3 regions of the Neobacillus sp. NPDC093127 genome follow, and region 1 is predicted to be linked to each of the others. Evidence: riboswitches for the same ligand, from Rfam matches in the RefSeq annotation. Region 1 holds a riboswitch; each other region holds the start of a gene.
What was found. A riboswitch is a leader RNA that binds a small molecule or an ion and turns the genes downstream of it on or off. The one in region 1 is predicted to bind S-adenosylmethionine.

Region 1 (5,708 bases):
TCTGGTTCCGAATCAATAAAGACAGGCTCTGCACCTTGATAGAGGATGGGATTAGCGGTCGCTACAAAAGTAAGGCTTGAGCAAAATACAGTATCCCCTTTTTGTACCTCTAATAAAGAAAGAGCCAAATGAAGCGCTGCAGTTCCTGAACTGACAGCTACAGCTCCATTGGCTCCTATGTAACTAGCTATTTCCTTTTCAAAGGCATCCACATTTGGTCCTAAGGGGGCTATCCAATTCGATTCGAACGCCTCATTAATGTATTTCATTTCAGTTCCGCTCATATGCGGCGGAGACAGGAAAATTCGACTTTTCTTTTCTGTTTGTAACAAATCATACACCTCCAATTCATATCATTAATCTAGTAAATTATCAGAATATGAGTGGTTCACCAACATTACAATATATATTCTTGCCGCTCTTTTTCTTTTTCTTCTGTACCCGTAAATGAAGCCATTGGTTCATCTTCAGCTTGGTTAACGTCTTTTGGCCAAACAACCTTTATTATCGTTAACACTAAAATTTTCAAATCAAGTGACAGTGTTTGATGATTTACATACCAAACATCCAGTTCAAATTTTTCTTCCCATGTAATCGAGTTTCGCCCATTAACCTGGGCCCACCCAGTAATTCCCGGTCTAACGAGATGCCTTTTTGCCTGTTCTTCTGTATATAATGGAAGATACTCCATTAATAATGGTCTAGGTCCCACCAAGCTTACATCACCTTTTAATACATTAAGTAGTTGTGGGAGTTCATCAAGACTATACTTCCTTAAAAAGGCTCCAAAAGGAGTCATTCGTTGAAAATCAGGCAGAAGCCGTCCATTGCTATCCTTCCGTTCATTCATACTACGGAACTTAAGCAGGTAAAAAGGCTGCCCATTCAATCCCGGTCGAAGCTGCTTGAAAATGATCGGGGATCCAAGTTTATATTTGACCAAAATGCCAATGAATAAAATGATTGGGGTAAAAATAGCTAATAATAATAATGAAATAAGGATATCCAGCATTCGCTTCATCTAACTGCCTCCCCTTACATTAAGACTGACAATTTTTGTTTCTCTTCTTTTTGGTTGGCTAGAAACAAAAGGCTTTCTCTGATTTCCTCTTTTTCCAGGTTTGGATATGTTATCAAAAATTCTTCGATTTCTTGGATATAAAGCTCCGAAGTTTTGCCAATATAAATTTTGGGGTAGATTTGTTCATCATGTACCTCATCTTCTTTTAATAGTTCTTCGAATAGCTTCTCCCCAGGTCTTATCCCGGTAAAATCGATCCCGATTTCATCAACAGAATTTCCGGATAATTTGATTAAATTCTTGGCAAGGTCAACAATTTTCACCGGTTCTCCCATATCTAACACAAAGATTTCCCCGCCTTTGGCAAGGGCACCAGCCTGGATGACAAGTCCAGACGCTTCTGGAATCGTCATGAAGTAACGGACCATATCAGGATGGGTAACAGTAACAGGACCCCCCTTTTCTATTTGCCTTTTAAATAAGGGAATCACACTTCCGCTGCTTCCTAGGACATTGCCAAAACGAACGGCGACAAATTTGGTATTGCTTCTTCTATCCTCTGATTGAATGATCATTTCTGCCAGCCTTTTCGTGGCTCCCATTACGCTCGTTGGATTAACAGCTTTATCAGTCGAAATCATCACGAATGTTTTAACTCCATTCAAGCTGGCTGCATTTGCTGCATTGATGGTCCCAATCACATTATTCTTCACTGCCTCTTCAGGGTTGTGTTCCATCAGTGGGACGTGCTTATGTGCAGCCGCATGATAGACAACATCCGGTCGATAGATTCTCATCACTGCTGCCATTTTAGCGGCATCTTGTAAGTCGGCAATTTCCGTTATAAATTCAATCGTTGATTCTCCGAAGCATTCCTTTAGTTCCATTTCAATCGAATAAATACTATTCTCACCATGTCCTAATAGAATCAATTGTTCAGGTGAAAAAATAGCAACCTGTCGGCAAATTTCCGAACCAATCGATCCTCCCGCACCGGTTACCAACACCTTTTTTCCCGTAATGTATTTTGATATCGCGGCAATATCCAAATGGATGGGTTCCCTGCCTAAAAGATCCTCCACTTGGACATCACGAAACTGACTAACAGATATCCGTCCTGTTACTAAATCCTCAAGCATCGGGAGTATTTGCGTTTTTGCAGAAGTCTTTGCACATTCTTGAAAAATAATATTTAACTCTTTTCTACTTAAAGAAGGGATGGCAATAATAATGTTCTCGATTTGCAAATCTTGAACTTTCTCTTCTATCGTACTTACCCCGCCGAGGACCGGGATTCCTAAAATATCTAATTTTTGTTTATTCATATCATCATCAATAAATCCTACAGGAAGAAGATGGGCCTCTTGACTTTTTAACAGCTGCCTGGCCACCATTGCTCCAGCTGAACCAGCCCCAACAATGAGTGTTCTTTTTTTATTCTGATTTCTTTTCATAAAGGAATCGCGGTACACCCTCCAGCAAAACCGAGAACCGCCAATTAACAAGATATTAACTGACCACGTTACCCCCAGAAGCCTAAAGGGGATCTCATGGAGGAGCAGCTGCGTCAATAATCCTGTCAAAAGTATGGAAGATGTCACAATTTTAACGATAATTACTAATTCTCCGACACTAGCATACTCCCACGCCTTTTTATACAGCTTAAAAACTAACGAAAAAAAGTGATGGCTAGTCAAGATGGATAGCGTGAGGACCATCATTGGAACATGAAAGACATAAGAAGCATCGACCAAGAACCTGCTGATAAAAATGGCTGATGTGACAATACAAGAATCTACCAAAAAGAACATAGACATCCTTTGCCGATAGGTCATTTTCTCGCTCCTTTAATTTCTATTAATGATAAAAAGATTAAAAGCTTTGATTATAGCGGCTTTCTTAGCCATTATCATCAAAACCATTAATCAATTGGTTTGGGGCATCTAACCCCTCCTCACATCACACTCTTGACGACTAGCGTCTAAGGTTATAAACCCACAGTATGACCGAGTGCCTTCATTGATAGCGGTAAGAAGGCGTCACCAAAATTATATTTTAAAGAACGCATTGTCCTTCATAAAGAACAAGCAAGCAAAAAAAGATTGCCTTTACCAGGAATAATTTTGCATGAATAACTAAGCCGATAATCTGTATACCCTTATATTAATTCTTTATATAGAACAAGTCAATTCATTATTATTATTACATTTCAATAATTATTAATGGATTAAGTTTTTAAAAAATCTGTGTCATCCTTGAATTTTAGCGAAGTAATTGGATGTATGTTTCCTCTATATAATATTTACGCACTAGCAAAATATATCTGTTTATTAAAATTTATCTTAACCCAATAAATTAATTCTTTAAAAAGAACGATTTGTGGTTTATAATATCAGTAATGTGACATAGTTTCATTAAATTTATTCGAGTATTCTGCAACTGATCCTTATGCAATCATTTATACATACACATTAAAATTTGTTTAAAAGGAGAAGCCTATGATTGGAACACGAATTAAAGAAGTACGAGAGCAAAAGGGATATACCCTTACAGAACTTGCTGACCTTGCCAATGTCTCTAAATCTTATTTAAGCAACATCGAGCGGAGTCTTAATAAAAATCCATCTATTCATTTTCTAATGAAGATTGCCAAACCATTACATGTTTCAATTGAATATTTATTGACTGGAATCAATCAATTAGAATCACAGTGGAATGCAAACGGGAAGGAACTTCTGGACAAAGAGTGGCAGGGAATAATCGAAAAGGCTATTATCGAAGGAATGAATAAAGAAGATTTTATCGAATATATAAATTTTATTAAATTTAAAAACTGGGAAAAAAACAATAAGTTTGATTAAAACAGATTGACACACCGCTTTCAATGTAGTAAATTTTATAAATAATCTAAATAAATGATTTCTTATCAAGAGAGGTTGAGGGAATGGCCCTGCGACGCCTCAGCAACCATCAATGGCTTGTCCATTGAAAAGGTGCTAAGTCCTGCAAATTAGTTTGCTAATTTGCGAGATAAGAAGAATGACTTTTTTGTAGTATTTACAAAAGCCTTCTTCTTATAGAAGGCTTTTTCTATTGGAAAAGCGGAGTCGCTCGCGATTAACCATTCCCATCATTAAAGGAGAGTGCATCCATGTACAAAATTGAAACGAAACTTGCCCAAATTGGAAATCGCAGTGAAACTGTGACTGGAACGGTGAATCCGCCGATATATTTTTCAACAGCCTATCGCCACGCGGGAATTGGGCAATCGACTGGCTTTGATTATATTCGGACTGGAAACCCTACAAGACAAATTCTTGAAAAGGCAATTGCTGATTTAGAAAACGGTGAACAAGGATTTGCCTGCAGTTCAGGTATGGCTGCCATTTTCACGGTGCTTTCTTTGTTCCAATCTGGTGATGAATGGTTAGTGAGCGAAGATTTATATGGCGGCACCTATCGTTTGTTAGAACAAGGTTTTAAGAAGTGGGGCTTAAAGACGCAATATGTGAATACCTGTTGTCCGGAAGAGGTCGAACGGAGAATTACCCCTTCCACAAAGGCCATCTTTCTAGAGACCCCCACAAATCCCCTGATGCAGCAGGCAGATATTGCCGCGATCTCAGAAATTGCTAAGAGGCGCGGTGCTTTGCTGATCGTAGACAACACCTTTTATACTCCGTTATTGCAGCAGCCCATCCTGCTTGGAGCCGATATTGTCATCCATAGCGCAACAAAATATTTAGGCGGCCATAATGATGTGCTGGCGGGCCTTATCGTTGCCAAAGGAAAAGAGATTTGTGAAGGTTTAGCCCTTCATCATAACGGGGCCGGCGGTGTGTTAAGTCCGTTTGATGCTTGGGTGTTAATGCGCGGGATGAAAACATTAGCGCTTCGGATGGAACGCCATGAGAAAAATGCAAAGGCGGTTGTCGAATACCTTTCCAACCATGAAAGTGTTGCAGATGTTCTTTATCCTGGTAAGGGAGGAATGGTGTCATTCCGATTGAAAGAAGAAGCTTGGGTAAATCCATTTCTTCAAAATATCGCTCTGATAACTTTTGCTGAAAGCCTTGGCGGCACGGAGAGTTTGATTACCTATCCGGCAACGCAAACCCATGCCGATATTCCTGAAGAAATTCGCCTTCAGCAAGGAGTCGACAATTGTTTATTACGTTTTTCCGTTGGAATCGAGGATGCCGGTGATTTAATCCAAGATCTGGATCTTGCTTTTGCTAAAATGAAAGAAGGGGTGATTGCCTAATGGCACGTGTTGAATATAGCTTTCAAACAAAACTCCTTCATAATCAGCACAAGGTCGATCCAACTACAGGGGCTGTAAGTGTACCAATCCAACATGCCTCTACCTTCCACCAATCTGATTTCGATCAGTTTGGCAAGTACGATTATGGCCGCAGTTTAAATCCGACAAGGGAAGCACTGGAGGATGTAATTGCGGAACTCGAGGGCGGGTTAAAAGGATTTGCCTTTTCTTCAGGTATGGCCGCGATTTCGACGGCATTCCTTCTGCTTTCAGCAGGAGACCATATTGTTATTACCGAAGATGTTTATGGCGGAACGTTCCGGATGGTTTCACAAGTTCTTCCTCGGTTAGGAATTGACCATACATTTGTCGATATGACAGATTTAGACGCAGTAAAGCAGGCGATTCAACCAAATACAAAAG
Region 2 (5,708 bases), on a different contig from region 1:
ACCAACCTTGAACGGCTGGATGATCCCCTTTTGCATTAGCAAGCGCAAATTTTAGGAATCCACCTGCATCAAATCCTCCTGTTAGTTTATGGTAGCCTGCTTCAATCCATTGTAATCCAAGCCATACTCTTAATACTGTCCAAACAACTGCTGCAATACGGGTTTTGTACCATCTCATCACAATCATCTCCTATTATTTATTGTGAAATGTTTCACAAGTGTGTGTAAAAAAAATCCTTTTCCCCTCTTCGATGAAGGGGTTGTTCAGCTAGCTGTATCTTGCAGAGCAGTTTGTGAAATGTTTCACTATCTTCTCTACACTCTCAATATACTCCCCTTGATCTAGATTGGCAACGACTTTCACAGTTTTTTAACATATTAATGTTAGAAATTTGAATAGAATGTGAACTTACCATGTTGTTTATGTTGGTAATGTAAAAAAGAGGCGGCATATGGCTTTTCATGCCCTGCTCACCTCTTTAATATTGATTAGAATCATGCTTTCACGTTCAACCAGCACTACTCTTTTGCCATGATGGATTGAAACTCATCCGTATAAGCGATTAATTTTCCCCATTTCATTAGATCCCTATCAGAAATCTTCCAAGTGTGTTTTTCTGAATCTTGCCGGATGACAGCAAAATCGTGATGATTCGTCGAATAGATAACAAACCCTGCTTTTTTAGCATCTTTAATGAAAAGATAATCCTCAGCACAATCGACTTTTTCAAATCGGATATGATAAAACACATCTTTTCTAAACAATAATGTTGCGCCTGCTACAGTGTCAGTGATGGAATTCTCTGTACCTTTTACATGAATTAATGCCTTCCTATTTTTAAAATAAATATAATACGAGCTTTTTCCGACTACCGAAATTTTGTTATCTTTAAAGGCATTCATCGCACTTGAAATGTAACGAGGACCGTAATAGTCATCATCATCAAATTTTGCGATAAAATCATAGTTCGATTTCATCACACCAAAATTTAAGCAATCGCCAAGCGTTGCATTTTCATGAAGTTGATAAACCTGAACATTACTGTAGTCCTTTGCCCTTTTGACCCACTTGTCCATGTCCATCGAATCCTTATTTAAGATAATAATTAGCTCTTTATCCTTCCAGGTTTGCTGCTGATAATTATTGAATACATTTTCGATACTCTCTTCTCTTATTGTGCACGTAATGATGGAAACCATTATTTCACCCCTTCCCAACAGTTAGGATTTCATGATTTTTTCTAGGAAATTGGTTAAATTAGAATAGTTGTTTAATACTTTGATAGAATTAATATCTTCTTGCAGCTGTTTTCTTGCATCTGTATCAAAACCGGAAGCTCCTAGGATATTGATGTGACGGATATCAACTTCGAGGAAAAGGATAATTGTTTCAAGAATAGTAATAAATTTTTCCTGGAGATTTTGGAACCTCTCTGGGTTCGACTGAACAAGTAATGTGTATTCCTTTAAGATATTATTCATCATCAATAAATCGGTAAGACCGGAAAGCTCTAATCCTAGAATCAACACTTCGACATCATGATGTTTTATTGTAAAAAGACCGAAGTTTCCTATTGTCTCTCTCCATTTTCGTTCCCCAACAGGATGCTCTTGGTGGTATGCGGCCAATTGTTCACTAACAATATATTGGGCACCCAATTTATTTAATCGGTAGCCTAGTTCCCAATCTTCATAACCATAGTGGTAAAAGTCTCCATCAAACACCCCTGCCTGCACGATGAAATCTTTACAGACAGAGACATTACCAGTAATAAATACCATCCACGGAAACGCAAAACCGGTTAACTTTTCATCAAAATTTCTAGTTATTTGTTGTAACCATGGGTAGCCTTTAAACGCTAAATCCTTGAAAGTCTTTCTTGTAATATCGCTTTTTTCTATTAATGGATATGGTTCTTTAAATGGAGTTTTATACGCTTGGAATCGACGATATATTTCTTGATTATTTTTTGCTAAGTCAGCGATTGTGTTTAATTTTCGCTTTGAGAAATCGGGGAAAATACATGAAAATAGCGCTTTAGTATACATGGCTCCAGACACGATCACGTTATCTTTGGATTGGTGATAGTTATAATGATTTTCAACAAAATCAGGTTCTGTTATCATTTCCGCATCAAGAAAGATAAGAATTCTCCCCCTTGCGGAACGAATACCTAAATTTCTCCCCTTCGCTCTTCCAAGCTTTTCATTGCTGAAAATATATTTAAAATGATAGGGCGGTGTATAGTTTAATAGTTTTTCTTTCGTTTGGTCTGTTGAAGCATCATCAATAAGAATCACTTCCATTTTATCGGGATTAAAGGTTTGAAGTTCGAGAGAGTAGAGGGTAAATAAATTTAGCGGATATCTATTTTGGGATGGAATGATGATACTGACTTCAATATCTTGGGTGGTGTTATTTTTTGAAATTAGGGTTTTTTGGGGACTTTGCAAATCTTTTTCGGTTCTCTTCCCTAGGATACTTCTTGACCATTTATAGCTATTTCCTGACATGACATACTCCTTCATTTTCTTTTTTAAAATAACCAGTCCAATTAGTCGTGCTTTTTCACAATATATGAATGTCATTTTAATTTGACTAAACTCCTCCCTATAAAAGAGCAATTCATGCTCTATTTTATAGGGAAAAGGAGCGGAGTGGCGCATAAGCGATTTAGAATGACCAATTTGGATTAAAGTGCTGTTAATGCTTTATCTTTCGTTTCCAACTCATATTCTCCCAATATTGGATAATAGCATAGTGCCTTTTGTTGACTAACCAGCTGTTCAACATCTTTCTTAGTCGCTTGGATGATATACGTCTCTTCAGAAGCTTGTTCAATCCATAAAATCGAAGGATTTAGCTGTTTTTTGGCAAATCCATGTACAAGCCAAGTTTCTTTTTCCTGCGGATTTTCCGATACAGAAATGGCTGCCGGAGCCGGAGTTACAGTCCTTTTGGCAGGATGACTTTGACAGACATACACCAAATCTTCAATTATTGCACTGGCAGTCGGATACATTCCAGCGCCTGGCCCCTGGAGGGTGATTCTTCCGACAATATCCGAGAAAACATTTACAGCATTCTCTACTCCCTCGACATGGTAGAATGGATGTTCATTTCCAACAAGAACAGGTTTAACTGACGCCTTTATTAGACCTCCTGCCCTAGTAAGGCTGGCAATATGTTTGAATCGAAGACCTAATTTTTCAACGGCTTCAATTAATCCACTTGTTATTGAAGTAATCCCCTCCCGCTCGACATCCTGCCAATTTGGTTCTTCCCCAAAAGCGATACGGCTCAGGATCATCGTTTTATAAAAAGCATCATAGCCTTCAACATCATTAGTTGGATCTGCCTCCGCAAAGCCATTCACTTGTGCCGCCAGTAAACTTTCAGCAAAAGACTGCTTTTTCACGCGCATTTCAGTCAAAATAAAGTTCGATGTCCCGTTAAGAATGCCTTGGACTTGCTGGACACGATTTATTTTTAATAACTGCCTTAGCGTTTGAATGACCGGAATTCCCCCTGCGACCGTTGCTTCAAAGCCCAAGGAAACATGATTCTCCTCCGCAAGATTTAACAACTCTTTCCCGTGGTGGGCAAACATTTCTTTATTGGCAGTGATAATATGACAGCCGCGCTCGATTGCCTTTTTCAAAAATGTAAATGTTGGTTCTTTGTCGACAATGGCTTCGACCACAATATCAAGCTGGGGCAGCTCAAGGATTTCTGCAAAATTGTTCGTAACCATGACCCCTTCTCTAATCTCCCGTTCTTTATGCTTGTTTTTGATAAGGACTGCAGCCACTTCAACCTTTTTTCCCAAGACAGCTGCTAACTCATCGGCATGGGATTGTATCGTCCTATATACTCCTTCACCAACCGTTCCAAAACCAAGAATTGCTACTTTAATTACTGACATGTATATCCACCCTTTCAAATGGCTTAATGATCAAATGAGAAAAACCCTCTTCATAAGAAGAGGGTTAGTTTCCTCCTCTTATCTTCCAGGTTAAATAACCTGCTGGAATTAGCACCTTTTCAAGGATTACCTTGATGGTTGCCGGGCTTCATCGGGCCTAGTCCCTCCGCCGCTCTCGATAAGAGTATAAATTTATGCGTCACCATTTTATTATTAGAATTCATTTTAGTCGAAATAATTTGAAGTGTCAATAAATTGCGAATCCACATCTAAAAAATTTGGTGCAATTTGATAAAAACCGAACTAAATTTATAGGTAAGTTAATCTCTTTAGCAAGACAGATTCTTGATTTATGAAACACAATGTACTTCATCGTCATTATATGTTTTATAAAGAGTGATTGATAAGGGAGAATACCTATATTTTCAAGCAAAAAAAAATTGGCTATTGGTCATAGTACAGACCAAGGGTAGCCAGGTGCTTTGTTGTCTCTTAGCCAAAATCCAACTCCACCAGTTTTTAATTTACAGACTACTACATATTGCCCTGAATTATTTTCAAAAAAAAGAGGTTTTCCCGTTACACCTTTAGCAAACGTCTTACTTTTACGCCACTTTCCATTAGAGTCTTGCCAATAATGGGTCAAAGAAGAACCTGACCGGACAATAAGCTCTAGGTTACCAAACATACTTTTGATTGGAATGGAAATTGTATAATTATTTGGATTATCTTCATACCATGGATATTTCTTATTTTTATATTTTTTTGTATTATGTTTATTTTCAATATGCAGGGATTCAATTAATTCATTTTTATAACCGTCTAAATTATCACGATTGTTCAAATGACCACTATTTTTAGTTTCAATGTTTTCTAAAGTATTTTTCCGTTCATAAATGAGTTTGGTCATTTTTTTCTTGTTTCCACTTGCATGGATATAGCGACCGAGAAGCTCAGCATTCGCTTTACCATGTGGATTTGTTTGATAGTTTGAACTAGGGTGCCATAAGTGAAATAATTTCCCTTTAATATTTACGATTTCTCCGCAAAGCGTACGGACAGCATGTGAAAACGCATCATCTTCACCCCCCCAACCAATAAACCGTTCATCAAAACCACCAACTGCTTCAAAGTTTACTCGAGGAATGACAAAGAGTTTTCCTGCAAATCCTTCATAAACCCAATTTGATTTACTACATTCTTCATACTTTACATCAATTGGCCACTTTGGTTTTGTTTTAAGTAATCTTTCAGTACCTTGCCATTCAATATTATATACTTCAGTAAAAGGGACTACCCATGCTGCTTTATCAAGTAATTTTATCGCTTCCACAATAATATTGGAGTTATAAACAACATCCGCATCAGCTATTACAAAAATATCTTTTGTTGCTTTTTTAGCTGCCAAGTTTACAGCCTTAGATTTATTAATGTCCTCGCCATTGATTAGTCCCAAACATAATTCAGCTTCGGGCATCATACGAGCATAATATCTTTTAATCCATTCAAAAGCCTTCGCTCTTGGACCATTGTCAGTTTGGAAAGGTACAATTATTGAAACGTTTTCTAACACTGCAACTCTCTCCTTTATTATAAAAATTTTTATATATTCTAGTTATTTCTTACTGTATGTGAATGGATCTGTGATGGAAACGGCATGTATAATGCTTTCGCTGAATGATTAGTTTCTCGCTGACCGCTGGCATTTGCTTTATGAGGAATTTATTTAAATCATTTGGAATTGCAACATAGTTTATTGTCCCTTTCAAATTCAAGCGCAAT
Region 3 (5,708 bases), on a different contig from region 1:
CAAGAAAAGAATAAAATGTCAACCCTATTTTTTAAATATTTCTAATCCACTTATTCTTCTGACAGCCTCTGCTAATCGCTCTTCTGATGATAATAAACCAACACGGACATAGCCCTCGCCAAAGTTTCCAAAGCCAATCCCCGGTGCCACCATGATATGTGCTTGTTCAAGAAGCATGGTTGAAAATTCCTCAGATGTATATCCATCCGGAACCTTAAGCCAGGCAAAAAATGAGCCTTTTGGGGCGGTGACATTCCAACCGAGCGATTGAAGGCCAGTAATTAACACATTTCGCCTCCGTTCATACAGTTCATTAAGTTCGTTTACACAATCCTGGGGACCCGTTAATGCAACGGCAGCCGCCTCCTGTACCGCTCCAAATAAACTGACGTATAGATGGTCCTGCAAAAGTTCAATTGCGGAAATGACAGTTTCATTCCCCACTGCAAATCCAACTCGCCAGCCCGCCATATTATAGGTTTTCGACAGCGTGTAGATTTCAATTCCCACTTCCTTCGCTCCATCTGCTTGTAAAAAGCTAACCGGTTTTACACCGTCAAAGCCAATCGCACCGTAAGCAAAATCATGGACGACGCAAATATCATTTTCATTGGCCAATTTGACAGTCTCCGTAAAAAACTCCATACTCGCGGTTGCTCCGGTAGGATTATTCGGGTAATTGAGAAACATTAATTTTGCTTTTGATAAAGCAGCCGAATCCAGTTCTTGATAATTCGGTAAGAAACCATTTTCCGCTCTTAAAGGCATCGTAACCATTTCCGCCTGTGCAAGGGCAATGCCTGACCAATAATCAGGATAACCCGGGTCGGGAACGAGGATGGTATCGCCTGGGTTTAATAAACACTGAGGAATCTCGACCAGCCCCGCTTTACCGCCAAATAAAATCGCCACTTCTTTGTTTGCATCAATGGTCACACCATATTCTCTTAAATAAAAATCTGCAGCAGCTTGTTTTAAGTAACCAAATCCTTGAAAGGGCGAATATTTATGGTTGAGCGGATTGGCCGCGGCTTCCTGAAGCTTTGCGACAATATGCGGCGGTGTTGGCTGATCTGGATTGCCTTGTCCTAAGTTAATCACATCATGGCCCGCGGCTATATATTCTCCCACTTTTTTAACAAGACCTGCAAAAAATTGTTTTGGTAGACTTTTCAATAGTTCCGATGACTGAAATTGCTTCATCGTTCTCACCTGCTTTTTTATTTTCAAATTATTGTTGAATTTCTAGTGACAAATGTTATAACTTTTATACTAGCTTGTAAAGAGAAAATTTCAAAAGAGGTGAAGATTCATGAAATTAAAGATTCCCTGTTCTTATCTTTTGGACGGATTGGCTTGTGGCTATAATAAAAAATATTGACACCAATTGCATAATCTTGGTATAGTTTTTATCAGATTGAAAAAAACTGAAAACTTTATTTACTCTTATCATGAGCTGGCTGAGGGATTGGCCCTTTGAAGCCCAGCAACCGACCGGAAAACCATTATGAAATGGGGCGCCTATTCGCGCCGGGGAAAACCCCCTAACAGGCACGGTGCTAATTCCAACAGAAGGATTGTCTTTCTGAGAGATAAGAGGTGCGAAGAGTAACCGTCTTCTAGCCTCTTTCAGATGAGAAAGAGGCTTTTTTAGTGCAGAAATTAGCACAGATAAGCCTCCACTAATTAGGAGGATTTATAGAAATGAGTCTATTAAAGCAAACAACTTATCAGCCATTAACCGAAACTACCGCCACAGAGATAGCCTTAGCATTAAACCTTTTTTCTGATAACACTAAACTTTCCTGTAAGGAGATTGGTGATGGGAATCTTAATTTAGTTTTTCATATTGTCGACGAAAAGAACGGAAAAGGCGTAATCATCAAACAAGCTCTTCCATATGCCAAAGTTGTAGGCGAAAGCTGGCCATTGACACTTAAAAGGGCAAAGATTGAAGCAGATGCCTTGAAAATATTCGGTTCTATTGCTCCAAATTATGTTCCAGAGGTTTACTATACTAATGATGTACTGGCCGTGACTGTCATGGAAGACCTCTCCCATCTTTTGATTGCGAGAAAGGGATTTATTAAAGGGGAAACCTACCCGCTTCTTTCCCAGCATCTGGGTGAATATCTGGCGAGAACACTCTTTTTCACATCCGATTATGGATTAAGTCCATCTGTAAAAAAAGAACAGGTTCAGCAGTTTATCAATCCTGAGCTTTGCAAAATCACCGAGGATTTAATTTTCACCGATCCATTCTTTGATGCAGAGACCAACGATTTCGAGGCTGGCTTGCGTAGTACAGTTGAGGCACTTTGGAAAGATGAGGAACTGAAATTTCATGTGAACGTATTGAAGAAAAGTTTTTTAACAGAAGCAGAAGTTCTCCTTCACGGAGATTTGCATACAGGAAGTGTTTTTGCCAATGATTCGGAAACAAAAGTTATTGACCCCGAATTTGCGTTTTATGGTCCCGCCGGATTTGATATTGGCCAGATATTTGCGAATCTCCTTTTCCAAGTCCTAGTGAACGAGCAAAAACAAGCTCTCTTTATCAATCATCTTGAAACAGTGTGGAATGTATTTGAAGAACAATTCACACGCCTTTGGAACACTGAAAATAAGGAACATTTAGCACTATCATCCGTATTCTTACACTACAATTTAGCTAAGTTTTTCGAGGATGCTCTTGGTTTTGCTGGCTGTGAGCTAATTCGGAGAACCATTGGACTCGCACATGTTGCCGATTTAGATAGTATTAATGAGGAGCAAACCAGATTAGCTGCCAAACGTAAAACGTTGGAGCTTGGAGGAATCCTTATCAAACAAAGGAAAGAAATCAAGAATTTTGGAGCTTTTATTGGTACGGTTAAAGGATTCCTTTAATCGAAAAAGCAATCCGATGTTATTCGGATTGCTTTTTTACTTTGGTATTGCAACATTGTTATCGTCAATTGGAAGGGTGATCCGAAAAATCGTCCCTTTTCCTTCTTCACTTTCAACGATTATGGTTCCTTTATGTTCTGCAATAATGCGAAAGCTTACCATTAATCCAAGGCCAGTACCTGAGTCCTTAGTTGTATAAAATGGTTCACCAAGCTTATTTATGATTTCTTTCGGTATTCCGCATCCTTCATCCTCAATCGAGATACTCATTCGATCCGCAAGTTTCTTAATAGTAATGGTTATATTCCCGCCTTCTGGCATAACCTCAATGGCATTTTTAATTAAATTAATAAAGACTTTTTTCAACTGATTTGGTTCGCAAAAAATAGGTGGAAGCTGTTCATTATAGTTCGTAACAAATTGAACATTGTGAAGGACCGCTTGTGCAGTGAGCAAGTCGACAGTCTCCTTCATGATTTGAGTTATTTCCTTCTCTTCATACCTAGTTGCTTGCGGTTTAGCAAGAATCAAAAATTCATTGATAATCGAATCAATTCGCTGAAGCTCCGAGGTAATAACCTGATAATACATCGAATGCTCTTTCATGATACTGCCTTCAAGTAATTGGATGAAACCTTTTAAGGCTGTCATCGGATTGCGAATTTCATGGGCAATTCCTGCCGCTAGTTCGCCAATCACATTTAAGGTATCTGATTTTCGCAGATGCTCCTGCATTTCCATCTTTTCCGATATATCCTTAAAAACGGTAAAATTCAACCCCTCAACGATTTCCGCTTTTGAGGAATATTCAAAGTACCTTTTTTTTCCACCTTCTTTTTCTACCATGATTATAGAGGTACTATGCCCATCATTGAGAACCTGTTCAAAATGTTTTATTATTTCCTGTATATTGCTTTCATGATGGGTATATAAGTCGTATAACCGCAGTCCGATTAATCTTTCCTTTGGGAGGCTAAGCATTTTTTCACCAGCCAAATTAATATCAACGATATGATGCTGATTATCCCATAAAATAAGGCCATCGATGGAATCTTCAAAAATCCGTCTGTACCTTTGTTCGCTCTTCTGCAAATCAGTTTCCATCTTCCGCATTTCACTAATTTTAAGAGGTAAAGCGTTTTCCTGTTTGATCTGCTTCTCCACTTATAGCCACCCCGCGAACATAAATAATCGTCCAATAAATAGGATTATAAGTCATATATTCTACATCGAACAAGAAAAATCCTTTTCGCACGTTAAGCAAATTTTTAATGACCATGACCGTAAAAAAACGCAAAGCACTTGTGTGCTTTACGTTTTTGCATTACCTATAACATAGGATTTTCATGCTTCGCTTTTAGACGCTGCCATCTTTTTTCTACTTCTGCTTCAAACTCTTCTAAAATAGGTTTGTTTTCATCTTTTAAAAGATGTTTTGTTTTACCCATATATTTTAACCAATCAGAAAGTGGAATCCGTTTGTTCTTTTCCTCTGGATTGTAGGTAATCGTTGTTTCACCTTGTTCTACTTCATAAAGCGGAAAGAAGCAGGAATTTACCGCAGCTTCAACAATTGTTGTACCGAATCGGTCGTCCGATTTCCAGTTTAAAGGACAAGCGATTAAGAGTTTCCCGTACACAGTCCCTACATTTTGGGCATACCACTGTGCTTTAGCACCCTTTTTCACCAAGTCTTGCGGGAAGGCTTCTGAACCTGTAAATACATACGGTATATTGGTTGCAGCCATGATTTGCGCTGTATCCTTATGGTGGAAGGCTTTACCTCGCTGTGTATTTCCCACACCAGAAGTACTTGTCATATGCCCCATTGGTGTCGAATAAGACATTTGTGAACCTGTATTCATATAGCCTTCGTTATCATATTCAAGCATAATTAATTTATGTCCGCGAAGAGCCGTACCAATGGCCGAACCCATCCCGATATCCATTCCGCCATCCCCAGTAATCATAACAAACGTAGCATCGTCAGCTACCTCGATTTCACCGCGGCGCTTCAGTTCCATAAATGCTTCAAGCGTACCGGATAATGTGGCTGCACCGTTTTGGAAGAGATTGTGAATCATCGTTTGCTTATGTGATGTGTTTGGATAACCAGTTGTTGTAACATAGGCACAGCCTGTTTGGAATAGGGTAACGACATCGCCTTCGATGCCTTTAAAGAATAATTCCAAACCAGCGAATATGCCGCATCCAGGACATGCCCCGTGACCGGAGGAAATCCGTTTCGGTTTGCCTGTAAGTGCCCGAAGCGGCGGGATTTTCACTTTTAATTTATTTGTTTCCTCATCCATTTTCACATCAATTAAGCCTGTTTTAAATGCATCTCCATGCTGCGGCATAATGACTGGCTTCAGAATTTTCTCCGGATCACCTTGAACATGACCATAGTAATCAAACGGCTTATCAGCTCTTCCTTTATCCATTGCGTCAATGGCCATATCAAAGAAAGCTTGCGCATCGGTTGCATAAAAATCCTTACCGCCGAGGCCAAAGACACGGCTTAAAACAATGGTTTGGTTTTCTTTATCATCTTGAAGTGCTGATTTTACTTCATGGGTTAAGTTAGGACCATTGGCACCGTAAGAATCAGCACGTTCTCCCACCAATAATGATTTCACATTTTTCAGGGCCTCGCGAATTTTCTTCGACGGGAATGGACGGATGATATTCGGGCTGATAACACCTGCTTTTATCCCTTTTGCACGAAGCTGATCCACAACATCCTTAGCCGATTCGGCGGCAGAGTTTAATAAGAATAAAGCGACATCAGCATCTTCCATTTTATATAAATCAAGAAC

Region 2: it holds a riboswitch for S-adenosylmethionine, as region 1 does, so the genes downstream of both, ACIQCO_RS17145 (homoserine dehydrogenase) here and ACIQCO_RS04865 (methionine biosynthesis PLP-dependent protein) in region 1, are expected to answer to the same signal.
Region 3: it holds a riboswitch for S-adenosylmethionine, as region 1 does, so the genes downstream of both, mtnK (S-methyl-5-thioribose kinase) here and ACIQCO_RS04865 (methionine biosynthesis PLP-dependent protein) in region 1, are expected to answer to the same signal.

Annotation. Positions count from the first base shown of each region.
Region 1 is NZ_JBIVOP010000002.1:338,358-344,065, reverse strand. It holds gene ACIQCO_RS04885 (DegT/DnrJ/EryC1/StrS family aminotransferase) at 1-284, opposite strand, end outside; gene ACIQCO_RS04880 (sugar transferase) at 398-1,021, opposite strand; gene ACIQCO_RS04875 (polysaccharide biosynthesis protein) at 1,036-2,856, opposite strand; gene ACIQCO_RS04870 (helix-turn-helix domain-containing protein) at 3,520-3,882, shown strand; SAM riboswitch class I at 3,942-4,058, shown strand; gene ACIQCO_RS04865 (methionine biosynthesis PLP-dependent protein) at 4,173-5,285, shown strand; gene metC (cystathionine beta-lyase) at 5,285-5,708, shown strand, end outside.
Region 2 is NZ_JBIVOP010000012.1:153,280-158,987, reverse strand. It holds gene ACIQCO_RS17160 (DoxX family protein) at 1-178, opposite strand, end outside; gene ACIQCO_RS17155 (glycosyltransferase family 2 protein) at 520-1,200, opposite strand; gene ACIQCO_RS17150 (glycosyltransferase family 2 protein) at 1,222-2,589, opposite strand; gene ACIQCO_RS17145 (homoserine dehydrogenase) at 2,694-3,926, opposite strand; SAM riboswitch class I at 4,002-4,111, opposite strand; gene ACIQCO_RS17140 (galactosyltransferase-related protein) at 4,378-5,499, opposite strand.
Region 3 is NZ_JBIVOP010000001.1:623,254-628,961, forward strand. It holds gene ACIQCO_RS03110 (pyridoxal phosphate-dependent aminotransferase) at 25-1,203, opposite strand; SAM riboswitch class I at 1,444-1,599, shown strand; gene mtnK (S-methyl-5-thioribose kinase) at 1,705-2,889, shown strand; gene ACIQCO_RS03120 (ATP-binding protein) at 2,926-4,053, opposite strand; gene ACIQCO_RS03125 (thiamine pyrophosphate-dependent enzyme) at 4,218-5,708, opposite strand, start outside.